Regions from separate parts of the Streptosporangium sp. CA-135522 genome, predicted to be linked through region 1. Evidence: riboswitches for the same ligand, from Rfam matches in the RefSeq annotation. Region 1 holds a riboswitch; each other region holds the start of a gene.
What was found. Region 1 has a riboswitch for cobalamin ahead of ACQPYK_RS30540 (CbtB domain-containing protein). Riboswitches for the same ligand answer to the same signal wherever they lie in the genome.
Positions count from the first base shown of each region.

Region 1 (5,349 bases):
GTCCTCGGCCCCTTCCCCGCCGGGAGCGTTCCCGTCGTCACCGGGACCGCCGGAACCGCCGGGACCCGAGCCGTCCGGGTCGTCCGGGTCGTCGTCGGGATCGTCGGGGAGGCTGTTGAGGAGGTCCTCCAACTTGGACTCGTCCAGGCCGGGAGCGTCGAAGGGATCCCGGCGACGACGGTGCGGAAGGGCGAGGCGGGCCGCCTCGCGGACGTCGTCGGCGGTGACGGCACCGCGCCCCTGCCAGGCGGCGTGGGCGATCGCCGCGTTCGCGGTGACCAGGTCGGCCCGCAGCCCGTCCACCTCGAACGCCGCGCAGACGGTGGCGATCTGCCGCAGCGCGGCGTCCGGCAGGACCACGCTCGTCACCCGGGCCCGCGCCTCGGCGATGCGCGCCGCCAGCTCCTTCTCCTGGGCGGACCAGCGGGCGGCAAAGTCGGCCGGCCCGGCCTCGAAGGCCAGGCGCCGCCGTACCACCTCCGCTCGCCGAGACGGCTCCCGCGACGCCCGGACCTCCACGGTCAGTCCGAACCGGTCGAGGAGTTGCGGCCGAAGCTCTCCCTCCTCCGGGTTCATCGTGCCCACCAGCAGGAAGCGGGCGGCGTGCCGTACCGACACCCCTTCGCGCTCGACGTAGCAGGTGCCGAGGGCGGCGGCGTCGAGCAGCAGGTCGACCAGGTGGTCGTGGAGCAGGTTGACCTCGTCCACGTAGAGGACGCCCCGGTGGGCGGCCGCCAGGAGGCCGGGTTCGAAGGCCTTCACGCCCTCGGTCAGCGCGCGCTCGATGTCGAGCGATCCGGCCAGGCGATCCTCGGAGGCGCCGACCGGCAGTTCCACCAGGCGCGCGGGCCGGGCGGTGCCCGTACGGGCCTCGTGCGGCCCGTCCGGGCAGTCGGGGTCAGGTGCGGCGGGATCGCAGGAGAAGCGGCAGCCGCCGACCACCTCGACGGCGGGCAGCAGATCGGCCAGCGCCCGCACGATCGTGGACTTGGCGGTGCCCTTCTCCCCGCGGACCAGCACTCCGCCGACACGAGGGGAGACGGCGTTGAGGATGAGGGCGAGTTTCAGGTCCTCCGAGCCCACGATCGCGGTGAAGGGATAACGCGGGTCACGCACCGTGGAGGTCTCCTTGGGATGTCGTCATTCGGGGTAGCTCAGCCGCCAGCGGCCGTCGCGGCCGGTGAGCGCGACGCGCGCCAGCGGCGCGACGTCGACGCGCCAGAAGGCGGGGGCGGGGGCGCCGAGGGCGTGGACGACCGCGGCGCGGATGACCGTGGGGTGGGTGATCGCGACGACCCGCCCGGGAGCGCGCCGGGACAGCCACCCGGCCACCCGGCCGAGGAGAGCGGTGATCGACTCCCCTCCGTGCGGCGCTGCGGCGGGGTCGGTGAGCCAGGCGGCGAGGGCTTCGGGTTCGGCCGCCTCGATCTCGCCCAGCGTCCTGCCGCGCCATCGGCCGTAGTCGCAGTCGGCCAGCCCCGGGTCCGGATCGGCGCTCAGGCCGAGCGCCGCGGCCGTCTGGGTGCAGCGCAGTTCTGCGGCGCAGACGGCCGGACCGGGTCCGAACCGCCCGGCCATGCCGCCCGCCCGGCGCAGGCCGCGTCCGTCGAGCGGTTCGTCGCCCGGGAACGCGGCCCGTGCCGTCGCCGAGGTCGAGGCGTGGCAGACCAGCAGCAGCCGCGTGACCCCCGAGGGGGTCATCACACCGGGCTGCGCCTGCGCGCGGCGAAGGCGAACAGCGCGCCGACACCGAGCCAGAAGACCGCCTGGGTGCCGAGGGAGGCGATCCGGAAGTCCCACAGCAGGTCGGCGGGGAAGCCCTGGGGCACCTCGTCGATCTCCGGCAGGAGGATCCAGGCCGCCGCCACCGGCAGGAGCACCGTGGCGCCGGTGGCCAGCCAGCGCAGCCACGGCTCGCTCCGGGCTGCGTAGCGGTGAGTGGCCGCGCCCGCGGCGACGGAAAGCAGGCCGATGGCCACCGCGACCAGATAGAGCACGGTGCGCTGGTTGATCGTCTCGGGGTCGCCGACAGCGGGTGGGTTGGCGGGATATTTCAGGAACGGTACGAGGACGATGGCGGTGAACGCGGCGGACGCGAGAGCGATCGCGAGCACCGGTTCCGAACGGGGCCCGACCCTGCCGCGCACGGCCGCGTAGGCCAGGGCGAACAGGCCGCCGACGGCCACGCCGTACAGGCCCAGGGCCAGGAACAGCCCGAACCGCTGGCCGTCCCTGCTGACCAGTGCCTCGCCTTCGTCGTGGGAGTGGCCGGTGGCCTGGGTCGTCTCGTGGGAGTGGCCGGTGGCTTCGGCCGTCTCGTGGGCGTGGGATCCGGCCGCCTGGGAGGCGGCCGCGGCCGCCTCCTCCAGCGCGATGGCCCGGTCGATGCGCGGCTCGCCCGTGGTGTAGGCGAAGACGGCCGCCAGCAGTCCGGCGAGCAGGCCGACGAGCATGCCCCGGGCGATGAGTTTGGTGATCAATTGGGACTCAGTGACACGGGACGCCGAGCAGATGACGCCCGTCATGCATGAGTTCGTGCAGGTAGTTCCCGGTCTGCGAGATCGCTCCCTGGTCGAAGGCGACCAGGTAGGCGATGAGCAGCAGCACCGGTACGGCGAGCAGCCAGCGGGTGATTGACGCCCATGGGATGGGCTGGGTGTGCGGAGCCGAGATCTGGCTCACGGCCACCTCCTCCGGGATTGACGCGTCCCTTTTCGTAGGTCGGTGGCGGCCGAGTGACCTGGCTCCCGGCCCTGAGGCCGGTTACAGTGGCGCGACCGCACCGGAATCTCACCGGATTTCCCTCGCACCGCCACAAAACACCCGGAACGTATCCCGGTTACCTATCGCCCGTCAATCCAGACTTCCCCTGACACACAGCGGAAATATTCACTTTCTCCACTTTTCTCTGTGGATTACCGGCCGGGAAGACGGCTCGCGGGGCGGCGGTCCGGTCCGGACCGCCGCCCCGCGAGCGGGCGTTCGCTATTCGCCGGTGAGGGCGTTCACCAGGTCGGCGGCCGTGCGGCAGCGGTCGAACAGCTCTCCCACGTGAGCCTTGGTGCCGCGCAGCGGCTCCAGGGTGGGCACCCGCTGCAGGGACTCGCGGCCGGGGATGTCGAAGATGACCGAGTCCCAGGAGGCGGCCGCGACCGACTCGCTGAACTGGCTCAGGCAACGACCCCGGAAGTAGGCCCGTGTGTCGCTGGGTGGGGCCTCGATGGCCCGCTGGACTTCTTCCTCGGTGACCAGCCGCTGCATCCGTCCCCGGGCCACCAGCCGGTTGTACAGGCCGCGGTCGGGACGGATGTCGGAGTATTGCAGGTCCACCAGCTGCAGGCGCGGGTGCGACCAGGCGAGGCCGTCGCGGGTGCGGTAGCCCTCCAGCAGCTCCAGCTTGGCCACCCAGTCCAGTTCCCTGGACAGCTGCATCGGATCTTCCGCCAGGCGGGTCAGCACCGACTCCCAGCGATCCAGGACGTCCTTGGTGAGCTCGTCGACGCCGTTGCCGCTGCGCTCCTCGACGTACTTGCGCGCCAGCTCCAGGTATTCCATCTGGAGCTGGACGGCCGTGAGCTTGCGGCCGTCGCGCATCGAGATCTCGTATTTGAGCGTCGGGTCGTGGGAGACCGCCCGCAGCGCCTGGACGGGGTTGTCCACGGCGAGATCCCGCGTGAAGTAACCGTCCTCGATCATGGCCAGGACCAGCGCGGTGGAGCCCAGCTTGAGGTAGGTCGAGATCTCCGACATGTTGGCGTCGCCGATGATGACGTGCAGCCGGCGGTATTTCTCCGGATCGGCGTGAGGCTCGTCCCGGGTGTTGATGATCGGCCGCTTGAGCGTGGTCTCCAGACCCACCTCGACCTCGAAGAAGTCGGCCCGCTGGCTGATCTGGAAGCCCTCACCACGCGAGTCCTGCCCGATGCCGACCTTGCCCGCGCCGGTGACGACCTGCCGGGAGACGAAGAACGGCGTCAGATGCCTGACGATGTCGGCGAACGGCGTGGCCCGCCGCATCAGGTAGTTCTCGTGGCAGCCGTAGGAGGCACCCTTGTTGTCGGTGTTGTTCTTGTAGAGCTGGATCGGGGCGTTGGTGGGGATCGCCGAGGCGCGGACCGCGGCGTCGTGCATCACCCTCTCCCCCGCCTTGTCCCAGATCACCGCGGCTCGCGGGTTGGTGCACTCGGGAGTGGAGTATTCGGGATGGGCGTGGTCGACGTAGAGCCGAGCGCCATTGGTGAGGATCACGTTGGCCAGGCCCAGGTCCTCGTCCGTGAGCTGGCTCTGGTCGGCCACCTCTCTGGACAGGTCGAAGCCCCGGGCGTCGCGCAGCGGGTTCTCCTCCTCGAAGTCCCACCGCGCGCGCCGCGCCCTGGCCGCCGAGGCGGCCAGGTAGGCGTTGACGACCTGGGAGGAGGTCACCATCGCGTTGGCCCCCGGCTGTCCGGGCACGGAGATGCCGTACTCCGTCTCGATGCCCATCACCCGCCGTACCGTCATGCGCACCCTCTGTTCATCCGGGACCGCCTTGTCCGCCGTGTATATGCCCGACCCTAGACCCTTCACTATGCCCGGTGGCCGGACAGTTATGGCACCGAGGCCTTTTCGCCCGTCGCGAAGGGAGCCTGCGGCGGCGGGGAGGTCGGCGCAGACGGCGGTGCGGCCCCACGCCGGCGTCTGGCCTTGACGAACTCTTGGAGGGGCCGTTCGGCCACCCGGTACACCAGATAGGAGAAGGCCGTCGCGCTCAGTACGGTGACCACGGCGGTCAGCCAGGGCGGCAGCGTGTCCCGCAGGGCGGGTACGACCACGACCGCGGCCGTGGTGTGGAACAGGTAGAGCGGATAGGTCAGGGCGCCCAGGACGACCAGGCCGCGCCAGCGCAGCCAGCCCAGCCAGCCCAGCGCCACCATCGCCATGAGCACGTAGAAACAGATGATCGCGGCGGCGACGGCCCACTCGGGCACGGGCATCGCGGTGTAGCCGACCTTCTCGATCCGCCCGGCGACCCGGTCGATCGCCGCGTTGACCGCCAGGCCCGCGCTGATCCCGGCCAGGCACCACAGAACCAGCTTGGGCCCATGCCTGGTCATCAGGAAGAAGGCCATGCCACCGACGAAGTACGCCGCGTATTTGGGCATCACTATGAGATCGACCCACTTGTCCTCGCTGCCCGCGAAGAACCCCGCCGCCAGCAGCCAGACGCCCATGAAGATCAGGCAGCGGTTGAGCGTCACCCCGACGATCACCAGGACCGAGATCAACAGGTAGAACCGGAGCTCCACCCACAGCGACCAGTAGACGCCGTTGGCGTCGTAGACGCCGAAGGCCCGCTGGAGCATCGTGAGG
Region 1 is NZ_CP192026.1:6,388,294-6,393,642, forward strand. It holds gene ACQPYK_RS30525 (putative cobaltochelatase) at 1-1,116, opposite strand, end outside; gene ACQPYK_RS30530 (histidine phosphatase family protein) at 1,141-1,701, opposite strand; gene ACQPYK_RS30535 (CbtA family protein) at 1,701-2,480, opposite strand; gene ACQPYK_RS30540 (CbtB domain-containing protein) at 2,488-2,682, opposite strand; adenosylcobalamin (AdoCbl) riboswitch at 2,725-2,816, opposite strand; gene dop (depupylase/deamidase Dop) at 2,986-4,500, opposite strand; gene ACQPYK_RS30550 (acyltransferase family protein) at 4,587-5,349, opposite strand, start outside.

Region 2 (5,349 bases), 630 kb from region 1:
GTCCCGCCCTCGGGGGCGGCGCCCAGCACGTGGAGGCCGTCGCGGATCTGGACGTCCTTGACCTCGCACAGCCAGCCGTCGACGTGCAGCAGGAAGTCGTCGAACTCGGCGTCGTGGGGACGGTCGTCGATGCCCAGATCGTGATCGAGCCTGGCCGCCTGGATCAGGGTCCAGATCTGGGCGCGGATCGCCGGGAGCTTCGCCGGATCCATCGCGGCGATGGACGCGTGCTCGTCGAGCAGCTGCTCCAGCCGCGCCATGTCGCCGTAGGTGTCGGCGCGGGCCATCGGCGGGACGAGGTGGTCGACCAGGGTCGCGTGGGCGCGGCGCTTGGCCTGGGTGCCCTCGCCGGGGTCGTTGACCAGGAACGGGTAGATCAACGGCAGGTCGCCGAGCGCGGCGTCGGGACCGCAGGAGGCCGACAGCCCGGCGGACTTGCCGGGCAGCCACTCCAGATTGCCGTGCTTGCCCACGTGCACCACGGCGTGCGCGCCGAAGCCGTCGGCCAGCCAGCGGTAGGCCGCCAGGTAGTGGTGGCTGGGCGGCAGGTCGGGGTCGTGGTAGATCGCGATGGGGTTCTCCCCGAAGCCGCGCGGCGGCTGCACCATGACCACGACGTTCCCGGCGCGCAGCGCGGCCAGCACGATCTCGCCGTCCGGGTCGTGCGTCCTGTCCACGAACAGCTCGCCCGGCGCGGGGCCCCAGTGCTCCTCCATCCCGGCCCGCAGGTCCGCCGGCAGCGTGCCGTACCACCGGGCGTACCGGCTCGCCGCGATGCGCACCGGGTTGCCGGCAAGCCGCTCCTCGGTGAGCCACTCCTGGTCCTGCCCGCCGGCCGCGATCAGCGCGTGGATCAGCGCGTCGCCGTCCTGCTCGGCCACGCCCGGCAGCTCGCCCTCGGCACCGATGTCGTAGCCGCGCTCGCGCATCGCGGCCAGCAGCCGCACCAGGCTCGCGGGGGTGTCCAGGCCCACGGCGTTGCCGATCCGCGAGTGCTTGGTGGGGTAGGCCGACAGCATCAGCACGATTCGCCGCTCGCCGGGTGGGACGTGCCGGAGCACGGCGTGCCGTACCGCGATGCCGGCCACCCGCGAGGCCCGCTCCGGATCGGCCACGTAGACGGTCAGCCCGTCCTGGTCGATCTCCTTGAAGGAGAACGGCACCGTGATGATCCGGCCGTCGAACTCGGGGATCGCGACCTGGGTGGCCGCGTCGAGCGGAGACAGGCCGTCGTCGTTGTCCTCCCAGGACGCCCGGCTGCTCGTCAGGCACAGGCCCTGCAGGATCGGCACGTCCAGCTCGGCGAGCGCGCCGACGTCCCAGGCTTCGTCGTCCCCGCCGGCCGAGGCGGTGGCCGGGCGGGTGCCGCCGGCCGCGAGCACGGTCACCACCAGGGCGTCCACCGTACGGAGGACCTCCAGCAGGCCGGGTTCCGCGGTGCGCAGCGAGGCGCAGTAGACGGGCAGCGCCCGGCCGCCCGCGTCCTCGACCGCCGAGCAGAGGGTCTCGACGAAGGCGGTGTTGCCTGCGACGTGGTGGGCCCGGTAGTAGAGCACCCCGACGGCCGGCCCGTCCTCGCGACGCGCCCGGCGCTCCAGGACACCCCAGCCGGGGGTGGGCGCGGGGGCGGCGAAGCCGTGCCCGGTCAGCAGCAGGGTGTCGGACAGGAACCGGTACAGCTCGGCGAGGTTGGCCGGGCCGCCGTGGGCGAGATAGGCGTGCGCCTCGGCGCAGACCCCGCCCGGCACGGTGGACAGCTCCATCAGCTCGGCGTCGGGCGCCTGCTCCCCGCCGAGCACGACGACGGGACGGGGGCCGGCGAGCAGGGCGTCCAGGCCCTCCTCCCAGGCGCGGCGCCCACCGAGCAGCCGGACCACGACCAGGTCGGCACCCTCCAGAAGGGGGGGCAGGTCCTCGGCGGTGAGCCGGGCGGGGTTGCCCAGCCGGTAGTCGGCGCCGCCGGCGCGGGCGCTGAGCAGGTCGGTGTCGGAGGTCGAGAGCAGGAGGATCATGCGCCACGCTCCGCCGGAAGCGGGGCGGCGGGGCTCGGCGGCGCCATGGGGTGGCACGGGAACGGCGGAAAACGCACGGGGCTTCCTCCCTCGGGGTCCTCGCCCCGGGTCGTCGTCGGCTACGACGGCTGGAGTCTCCTGGCTCCCGGATCGGTGCTCCCCCCGGCCTTCCCGTCCGTCGCCGGACAGTGGCCTGGGTGGGGTTCGCTCCCCGGTTACAGTGGCGGGACCGCGCCGGATTCACACCGGCTTCCTCCCTTTGCCGTCGCCATCGATGAGACTACGGCAGTCCCGTTCATTGCAAGAAACTGGCGTTAACATCCTCAGCGTGGTCATTGGCGACTTTTCTGGACGATCGCGACTCGACGCATGTCCCGGGGCGCTTCAGGTGCACGCCGCCGCCGACGGCGGCCTGGCGCGGATCAGAGTCCCCGGCGGCCGGCTGACGGCCTCCCAGCTGCGCGAACTCGCCGACGCCGCCACCGCCTGCGGGACCGGTGTCATCGAGCTGACCTCCCGGGCGAACGTGCAGGTGCGCGGACTCGGCGAGGAGAGCGGATTCGCCGCGCGCATGGCGGCGGCCGGGCTGCTGCCGTCGCTCACCCATGAGCGCATCCGCAACATCCTGGCCTCCCCGCTCACCGGCTGCGACGCGGCGGGGACGCTGGACGTCGGCCCGCTGGTCGCCGACCTGGACCGGCGGCTGTGCGCCCGGCCCGCCCTCGCCGAACTGCCCGGACGTTTCCTGTTCGCGCTCGACGACGGCCGGGGCGACGTGGCCTGGCTCGACCCCGACGCCGCGATCCTGCCGACCGGCGCGCAGGAGACCGCGCTGATCCTCGCGGGCGCCGACAGCGGTCTGCGCGTGCCGCTCGCCTCGGCGGTCGCCGCCCTGCTCGCCGCCGCCGAGGCGTTCCTGGCGGAGCTGGCCGTCCGGGACGTGCACGCCTGGCGGATCGGCGAGTTGCCCGGCGGTGTGGAGCCGGTCGCGACCCGGGTGCGCATCGCTCTGGAGACCGGCTCCGCCGGCCCGCCACGGCTCGTCCCGCCCGCGGAGCGGATGCGGGCCGAGCCGCCGCCGGCCGCGGGGGGCCCGGTGGGAGCCGTCGGGCGACCCGGCGGCGGGGTGGCCCTGGGCGTCGCGGTACCGCTGGGGCGGCTGACCTCCGCCCAGGCGGAGCTCCTGGCCGAACTGGCCGCCGGCGGGGAGGTACGGCTGACGCCGTGGCGAGGGGTGGTCCTGCCCGGCCTGGACCGCGCCGGACTTCCCCGGGCGGTCGCCCGGCTGGCGGACGCCGGCCTGGTCACCGACCCCGAATCGCCGTGGATCGGCGTGACGGCCTGCACCGGGCGTCCGGGCTGCGCCAAGTCCCTGGCCGACGTGCAGGCCGACGCGGCCCGCGCCACCGCGCCCGGCGCCGAACCGACAGCCGGGACACCGGGGACGATCGCCCCCCGTGTGGCGGATTCACCGCGCACCGGTACGCTCCCCGTGCACTGGGCGGGCTGCGACAGACGCTGCGGCCGTCCCAGAGGACGGGTCGCGGACGTGGTCGCCACCGGCGCCGGATACCGCCTGGACCTGGACGGCCGGAGCCTGACCTGTGCCGACATCGAGCAGACCACGGCCGCGCTGGCGGCCGTCAGAGGGGAAACGTGATCGACTACGTCCGTGACGGCGCGGAGATCTACCGCCGTTCCTTCGCCACCATACGCGCGGAAGCCGATCTGAGCGGCATGCCCGCGGACGTCGCCCAGGTGACGGTCCGCATGATCCACGCCTGCGGGATGGTCGATCTCGTCACCGATGTCGGGTGGTCGCCCGGCGTCGTGGCGTCGGCGCGCGCGGCCCTGCGCGCGGGCGCCCCGGTGCTGTGCGACGCGATGATGGTCGCCTCCGGGGTGACCCGCCGCCGCCTGCCGGCCGGTAACGAGGTGATCTGCACGCTGGGAGAGCCGGGCGTGCCCGAGCTCGCCGAGCGGCTGGGCACCACCCGCAGCGCCGCCGCGCTGGAGCTGTGGCGCGAGCGGCTGGAGGGCTCCGTGGTCGCCGTCGGCAACGCCCCGACCGCGCTGTTCCGGCTGCTGGAGATGATCGAGGAGGGTGCCGGCCGACCGGCCGCCGTGCTCGGGATCCCGGTCGGCTTCATCGGCGCCGCCGAGTCCAAACAAGCCCTCGCCGAGCATCCGGCAGGCCTGGAGTACCTGGTCGTGCACGGCCGCCGGGGCGGCAGCGCGATGACCGCCGCCGCGGTCAACGCGATCGCGAGCGAGGAAGAGTGAGGGACATCGTGACTGGACGTCTGTGGGGAGTGGGACTCGGGCCCGGCGATCCGGAGCTGGTGACCGTCAAGACCGCCCGCCTCCTCGGCGAGGCGGGCGTGATCGCCTTCCACAGCGCCCGCCACGGCCGGAGCATCGCCCGTTCGGTGGCCGCGCCGTACCTGCGGGACGGCCAGATCGAGGAAGCCCTGATCTACCCGCTCACCACGGAGACCACCGACCACCCGGGCGGCTATCAGGGCGCCATCGACGACTTCTACGCCGACTGCGCGGTACGGCTGGCCGCCCATCTGGACGCGGGCCGGGACGTGGTGGTGCTGTGCGAGGGCGACCCGCTCTTCTACGGCTCGTACATGCACATGCACAAGCGCCTGTCCCACCGCTACGTCACCGAGGTGGTGCCCGGCGTGACCTCCGTGAGCGGCGCCGCGGCGGTCCTCGGACGGCCGCTGGTCGAACGGGACGAGATGCTCACCGTGCTGCCGGGAACGCTTCCTGCCGAGGTCCTGGCCGAGCGCCTGGCCGCCACCGACTCGGCGGCGGTCCTCAAACTCGGCCGGACGTTCACCAAGGTGCGCGACGCGCTGGTCCAGGCCGGCCGCCTCGACGAGGCCTGGTACGTGGAGCGCGCCACCACCGGCAGCCAGCGCCTGGCTCCGCTCGCCGAGGTGGATCCCGACAGCGTGCCGTACTTCTCGCTGGCGCTGATCCCGAGCCCGGTCAACGCCGCGCGGGCCGAACCCGCGCGGGAGGCGGAACCCGCGGCCTCTGCCGGTGGCCCCGGCGAGGTGGTCGTGGTCGGCCTCGGTCCCGCCGGACGGCCATGGCTGACCCCGGAGGCGCAGGACGCCCTGGCGGGCGCCGACGAGCTCGTCGGGTACGGCCCCTACCTCGACCGGGTCCCGCCGAACCCGCGCCAGCGCCGTCACCCCACGGACAACCGGGTGGAGGCCGAGCGGGCCGCGCACGCGCTGGAACTGGCCGTCGCCGGGTCGCGGGTGGCCGTGGTCTCCTCGGGCGATCCGGGGGTGTTCGCGATGGCCAGCGCGGTGCT
Region 2 is NZ_CP192026.1:5,759,963-5,765,311, forward strand. It holds gene cobN (cobaltochelatase subunit CobN) at 1-2,012, opposite strand, end outside; cobalamin riboswitch at 2,127-2,316, opposite strand; gene ACQPYK_RS27405 (precorrin-3B synthase) at 2,401-3,672, shown strand; gene ACQPYK_RS27410 (precorrin-8X methylmutase) at 3,669-4,295, shown strand; gene ACQPYK_RS27415 (precorrin-2 C(20)-methyltransferase) at 4,304-5,349, shown strand, end outside.
Region 2: another riboswitch for cobalamin. It lies ahead of cobN (cobaltochelatase subunit CobN); the one in region 1 lies ahead of ACQPYK_RS30540 (CbtB domain-containing protein).

Region 3 (5,349 bases), 1.5 Mb from region 1:
CACCGGTTTCGTCTTCGCCTTCGGCGCCCTCCGTCTCAATGGCTTCGACCTGCTGCTCGACCCCGTCGGATGGGGACTGTGCGCGTCCGGGCTGGCTCGGCTGCAGCGATCCGCCGACGACACCTTCGCCCGAGCCAGGTCCCTTGCCATCGTCATGGTCTTCACCTCGATTGTCGCCATGATCGCGTCGTCCGGCGTGCACTCGAGCTATGCCCCGGTGGTTTCCCCCATCAAGCACGTGGTCGGCATCGTCAACGCAGCCGGTGCCTTGATCGTCGTCTGGGTGACCGTCGACGCCGTCATCAGACGGATCCGTCCCTGTGGAGAAACCTCCAGAGCCGCTCTCCTCGACGTGCTGCGCTGGGCCGTGGTCAGCCTGGGAGTGCTCGGCATGCTGGTCGAGTACGGCTACGCCGACCTGAGCCTTGTCACGCTCGTCGCCTGGCTGGTGGCCATCGCGGCCCTGATCGTCACGCTCTACCGCTCCGCCCGCCTGCCGTACCTCTCCCCGACCTGGGGACCCGCGGCGAGTTAGGCATGTGTGATCCCGCCCGGGGCCAGGTCACGGGGGGGCGGGGACCTTTCTTCTGAGCGCGCCGGTCTTTTGAGCGCGCCGTGCGGATCGGAGAGGATATGCCAGGTCTGGTGATGGAAGTTCGTGGAGAATCGGGCCCTCATCTGCCAATATGCACTTTACCCAGGGAGACCACGGCGCCGGGGTTTAGTCCAAGATCCCTGATTCGTTGAGACTTCCCGGTCCGGACGTTGACCTTGTAATAGCCGAAGGATCCGCCGGACTCGGGAGGGTCGGCCTTGACGATGTATTCATCGGCATCGAGCCAGCCGTATCCGATCGCATCGTTCGGCTCGGACAGAAGCCGTAGATCAAACTTGTTTACCGTCTTACCGGTCTTGGCGTTGTAGGTGACAAGATGTTCCTTGCCGTCCTCGCCGGAGTCGGCAATCACCGCTACCAGCAGGCGCCCGTCCGGTGAAAGGTCGTCCGCAAAATCATCTCCCCTCCCTTCACTGATGACCAGGCCTCGGCGGTTAAGTATGGTAACGGCGTTATTTCCGGAATCATCTTCTCCGAGTTCCGGACATGATTGTTTGGCTGCGATGACGGTGGCGGCTTCACTCAGGCCGATCACATGGCAGAAACCCGGGAAGGTAGAAGTCCGTCCCGTGGCGAACTCGGTGAGCAGGAGGCGGGGTTGAGCACCGGAGAATGCGACTGCGAAGAACCGGCCATCAGGCGATATCGCCAGGTTGTAGACGTCGTCGAGCGTCTTCGCGTCCAGTCGTGGCGAAATGGCTTTGAGTTGTGCGGCGGGCAGATCCCAGCCGACGAACTGCATACGCTGCTTGCTGAAGTACGCAACGTGATGGCCGTCAGAGGTGATACGGAGTGGCACACCTACATAGCTAGAGCCTTCCACTTGAGCTTGGCTTGCCGCATCGAAGAGGGGGATGTCACTCGAACAGTCGTCATCGCCGACGCCGACCCCCGCCCTGAACCCACCGCAACCTTCGCCGTAGGCGATATTCATGTCCTGCCTCCCTTCGCCTCTTTTGTAGTTCACACGTAGCCGCCAGTCGCTACAGGTGATGACTTTCGGCGCGGCACCCTCCTCTTCTGCCTTGGGCCGGTTATGGCAATCCGAATCCTTCGAGATGAATGCATACTGCACTGGCGGATCGAATGCCCCCGGCTTCCATTCCGGTTCCACACGAGGCCTGTCGTGACGATTCAGATAGAGGAAGCCCGCACCCAACACACCGACGATGAGGAGAACGACTCCGACACGTCGACCAGGCCCAGACCCAGGCCGGACAGCGTGGCGCTCCGCATCAGCATCTGATCCAGCTCCGCCCGAATCACGAGAAGGGACACCATTCGCCCCGGCAGCCGCCGTCAAATTCTCCACATCTCTCCGCTCGACGTTGAGGGAAAACCCAAGTCAGCCCAGTCATGAGGGAATAACGGGTGAGCGATCATACGCGTTCCCGAAGAGAACTACGAGGCTCTCCACGAGAGCAGCCGGTGAGAAAGCAGAAAGCCGGCAGGACCCTGACACGGAATCGCCGGACGTGATTCCCCCTCTCCCCGGCTGCCTCATCGTTCGGGTTCCTCCGTTGGCGTCAACTCCGCCTGTGCCCGTTGGATGGGATCAACGGTGCACGTAGCGGGCTGGGGGGACGCTCGAAGCTCGAAGGCGGCGTTGACCCCTCAATCGAGCCACGAGATCAGAAATATCGAATTTTCCGGTTATGTACCATTTTTCGTTGGCTGATCAGGCCCCGCCTCCCCTCTAACCGACATCGACTCCGCGATGTGGTGCCACCGGCCGGAGCTTTCGCCTGGAGTCGGGTTATGCTGCCGGTGCGGCTGGTTCGCCGCTCCCTTCGGCGGAGCGGTGAGGCAACAGGGAACCCGGTGTGATTCCGGGACTGCCCCGCAGCGGTGAGTGGGAACGACCGCCGTCACACGAGCACTGGGTGAGCGATCGCCTGGGAAGCGACGGCCAGTAGGAAACCGGCACGACGCCCACGAGTCCGAATACCTGCCACCGCCCGTGCGCCGATCGGCGCGCGGTCTGTGTCCATGGCCTCGCGGGAAGGCCGGGGGAACCTTCCCTCGCCATGCCCGCCAAGCCGGGTTCCACGAGGGAAAAGGACCCATGACAGACCAACGCACCACCGTCCTCGGCTACCCCAGAATCGGCCCCGACCGACAGCTGAAGAAAGCCGTGGAAGCCTACTGGGCCGGCCGCATCGACGCCGCCGACCTGGAACACATCGGCCAGAAGCTACGCGAACGCACCTGGACCGAACTACGCGACGCCGGCCTGACCGACATCCCCTCCAACACCTTCTCCTTCTACGACCAGATGCTCGACACCAGCATCATGGTCGGCGCCATCCCCGCCCGCTTCGCCGAACTGGACGGCCTGGAGCGCTACTTCGCCATGGCGCGCGGCACCCGGGGAATCGCCCCCCTGGAGATGACCAAATGGTTCGACACCAACTACCACTACCTGGTTCCCGAGGTGGGCCCGGGGACGAGGTTCCGGCTCGCATGGGATAAGCCCCTGGCGGAGTACGGCCAGGCCAGGCAGCTGGGGCTCGAGACCAGGCCGGTGCTGGTCGGCCCGCTGACCTACCTGCTGCTGGCCAAGTCCGACGCCGCCGCCTTCGCGCCGCTACGGCTCTTGGACGACCTGCTCGACGTCTACGCCGAGCTGCTGGAACGGCTGGCCACCGCCGGCGTCGTCGAGGTCCAGCTCGACGAGCCGGCGCTGGCGGCCGACCGGTCGGCGCAGGAGCTGAAGGCGCTCGCCCGCGCCTACGATCATCTGGGCGGGCTCAGCCACCGCCCGCGACTGCTGGTCGCCACCTACTTCGGCGAGATCGGCGACGCGCTGCCCGTGCTGGCCGCCACCCGCGTCGAGTCCGTGGGGCTCGACTTCGTCGCCGGGCCCGGCAACCTGACGGCGGCGGCCTTGTCTCCCGGGCTGGCCGGCAAGACCGTGGTGGCGGGGGTGGTGAACGGCCGCAACGTCTGGCGCACCGAACTGTCCGGCGCGCTGTCCACCTGCGCGGCGCTGCTCGGGCTGGCCGGGGAGGTGGTGGTCTCCACCTCCTGCTCGCTCATGCACGTCCCCCTCGATCTGGACCGGGAGACGGCGATGCCCGAGGGGCTGGCGTTCGCCCGGCAGAAGGTGGCGGAGGTCGTGGCGATCGGTCGCGCGATGCGGCGGGGACCGGACGCGGTCGGGCCCGCCGTACCGGCGAAGGCTCCGGTGGACGCGCGCACGCGGGCCCGGCTGGAGGCGCTGGGCCAGGGCACTGCGCGGGCCGGGCACGTCGAGCGAGCGGTGATGCAGCGGACGGCGCTGGGGCTGCCGCCGCTGCCGACTACCACGATCGGCTCGTTCCCGCAGACGGACGCGGTACGGCAGGCCCGCTCCGACCTTCGCGACGGCCGGATCGACCGGGCGGGATACGAGGCGGCGATGCGGGCCGAGATCGACTCGGTGATCGCGCTACAGGAGGACATCGGGCTGGACGTGCTGGTCCACGGCGAGCCCGAGCGCAACGACATGGTCCAGTATTTCGCCGAGCAGCTCGACGGCTACGCGGCCACCGAGCACGGCTGGGTCCAGTCCTACGGCACCCGGTGCGTGCGGCCGCCGATCTTGTTCGGAGATGTGGCCCGGCCGGAGCCGATGACGGTGCGCTGGGCCGTCTACGCCCAGTCGCGTACCGTCAGGCCGGTCAAGGGCATGCTGACCGGGCCGGTGACCATGCTGGCCTGGTCGTTCGTCCGGGAGGACCAGTCGCCGGCCGAAACGGCCCGGCAGGTGGCGCTGGCGTTGCGGGACGAGATCCGCGACCTGGAGGCGGCGGGTATCCGGATCATCCAGGTGGACGAGCCCGCGCTGCGGGAGCTGCTGCCGCTGCGCGCGGCTCAACGCGACGCCTACCTGGCCTGGGCGGTCGCCGCGTTCCGGTTCGCCACCTCGGGCGTGTCCGACTCCACGCAGATCCACACTCACATGTGCTATTCGGAGTTCGGTGAGATCATCGGCGCCATCGGTGACCTGGACGCGGACGTGACGAGCGTCGAGGCGGCCAGATCCCGGATGGAGCTGCTGGACGACTTGCACGCCGCCGGATACACGCGTGGGATCGGGCCCGGCGTGTACGACATCCACTCCCCGCGCGTGCTGGAGACCGAGGAGGTCGAACGGGCGCTCAGGCTGGCGCTCAGGGCGGTCGAACCGGAGCGGTTGTGGGTCAATCCAGACTGCGGGCTGAAGACGCGCGGCTATGCCGAGACCGAGGCGAGCCTGCGGAACATGGTCGCCGCGGCCCGCAGGGTCCGCGCGCTGTAGAGCGGCCCTCGCGGGAGACCGCACAGGCCGCACAGGCCACAAGCCGCACAGGCCAAGCCGCACAGGCCCCAAGCCATACAGACCGCAGGCCGCGCACGCGGGGACCGGCCTCCCCGCGTGCGCGGCCCCGGCCACCGCCACGACCACGACCGGCCCCGGCCGTGACCTCGCCCCGGCGACAGGCCGGCGGGGGTCGGCGGGGGGGGTCGATCGGCCGCCCGTTCGCGGCGATTACCTAAAATGACCCCTAGACAGCGGAGAGTTTTCCTACAACATTAGTAGGATATTGATCTCGGCCTAGGAGTCCGCCATGGCACTCATCCAGCCCGATCCCACCTTCTACCCGTCCGCCCGGGAGGCCATGCGGGCCCCACGGGAGGAGGTCGCCTATGTCGCCCTGCTCGACACGGCCGGGGAGGGGCGCCCCGACGGGCTCGCCACGATCGACCTG
Region 3 is NZ_CP192026.1:7,905,792-7,911,140, forward strand. It holds gene ACQPYK_RS37300 (hypothetical protein) at 1-535, shown strand, start outside; gene ACQPYK_RS37305 (hypothetical protein) at 675-1,775, opposite strand; cobalamin riboswitch at 2,373-2,586, shown strand; gene metE (5-methyltetrahydropteroyltriglutamate--homocysteine S-methyltransferase) at 2,682-4,898, shown strand; gene ACQPYK_RS37315 (selenium-binding protein SBP56-related protein) at 5,209-5,349, shown strand, end outside.
Region 3: another riboswitch for cobalamin. It lies ahead of metE (5-methyltetrahydropteroyltriglutamate--homocysteine S-methyltransferase); the one in region 1 lies ahead of ACQPYK_RS30540 (CbtB domain-containing protein).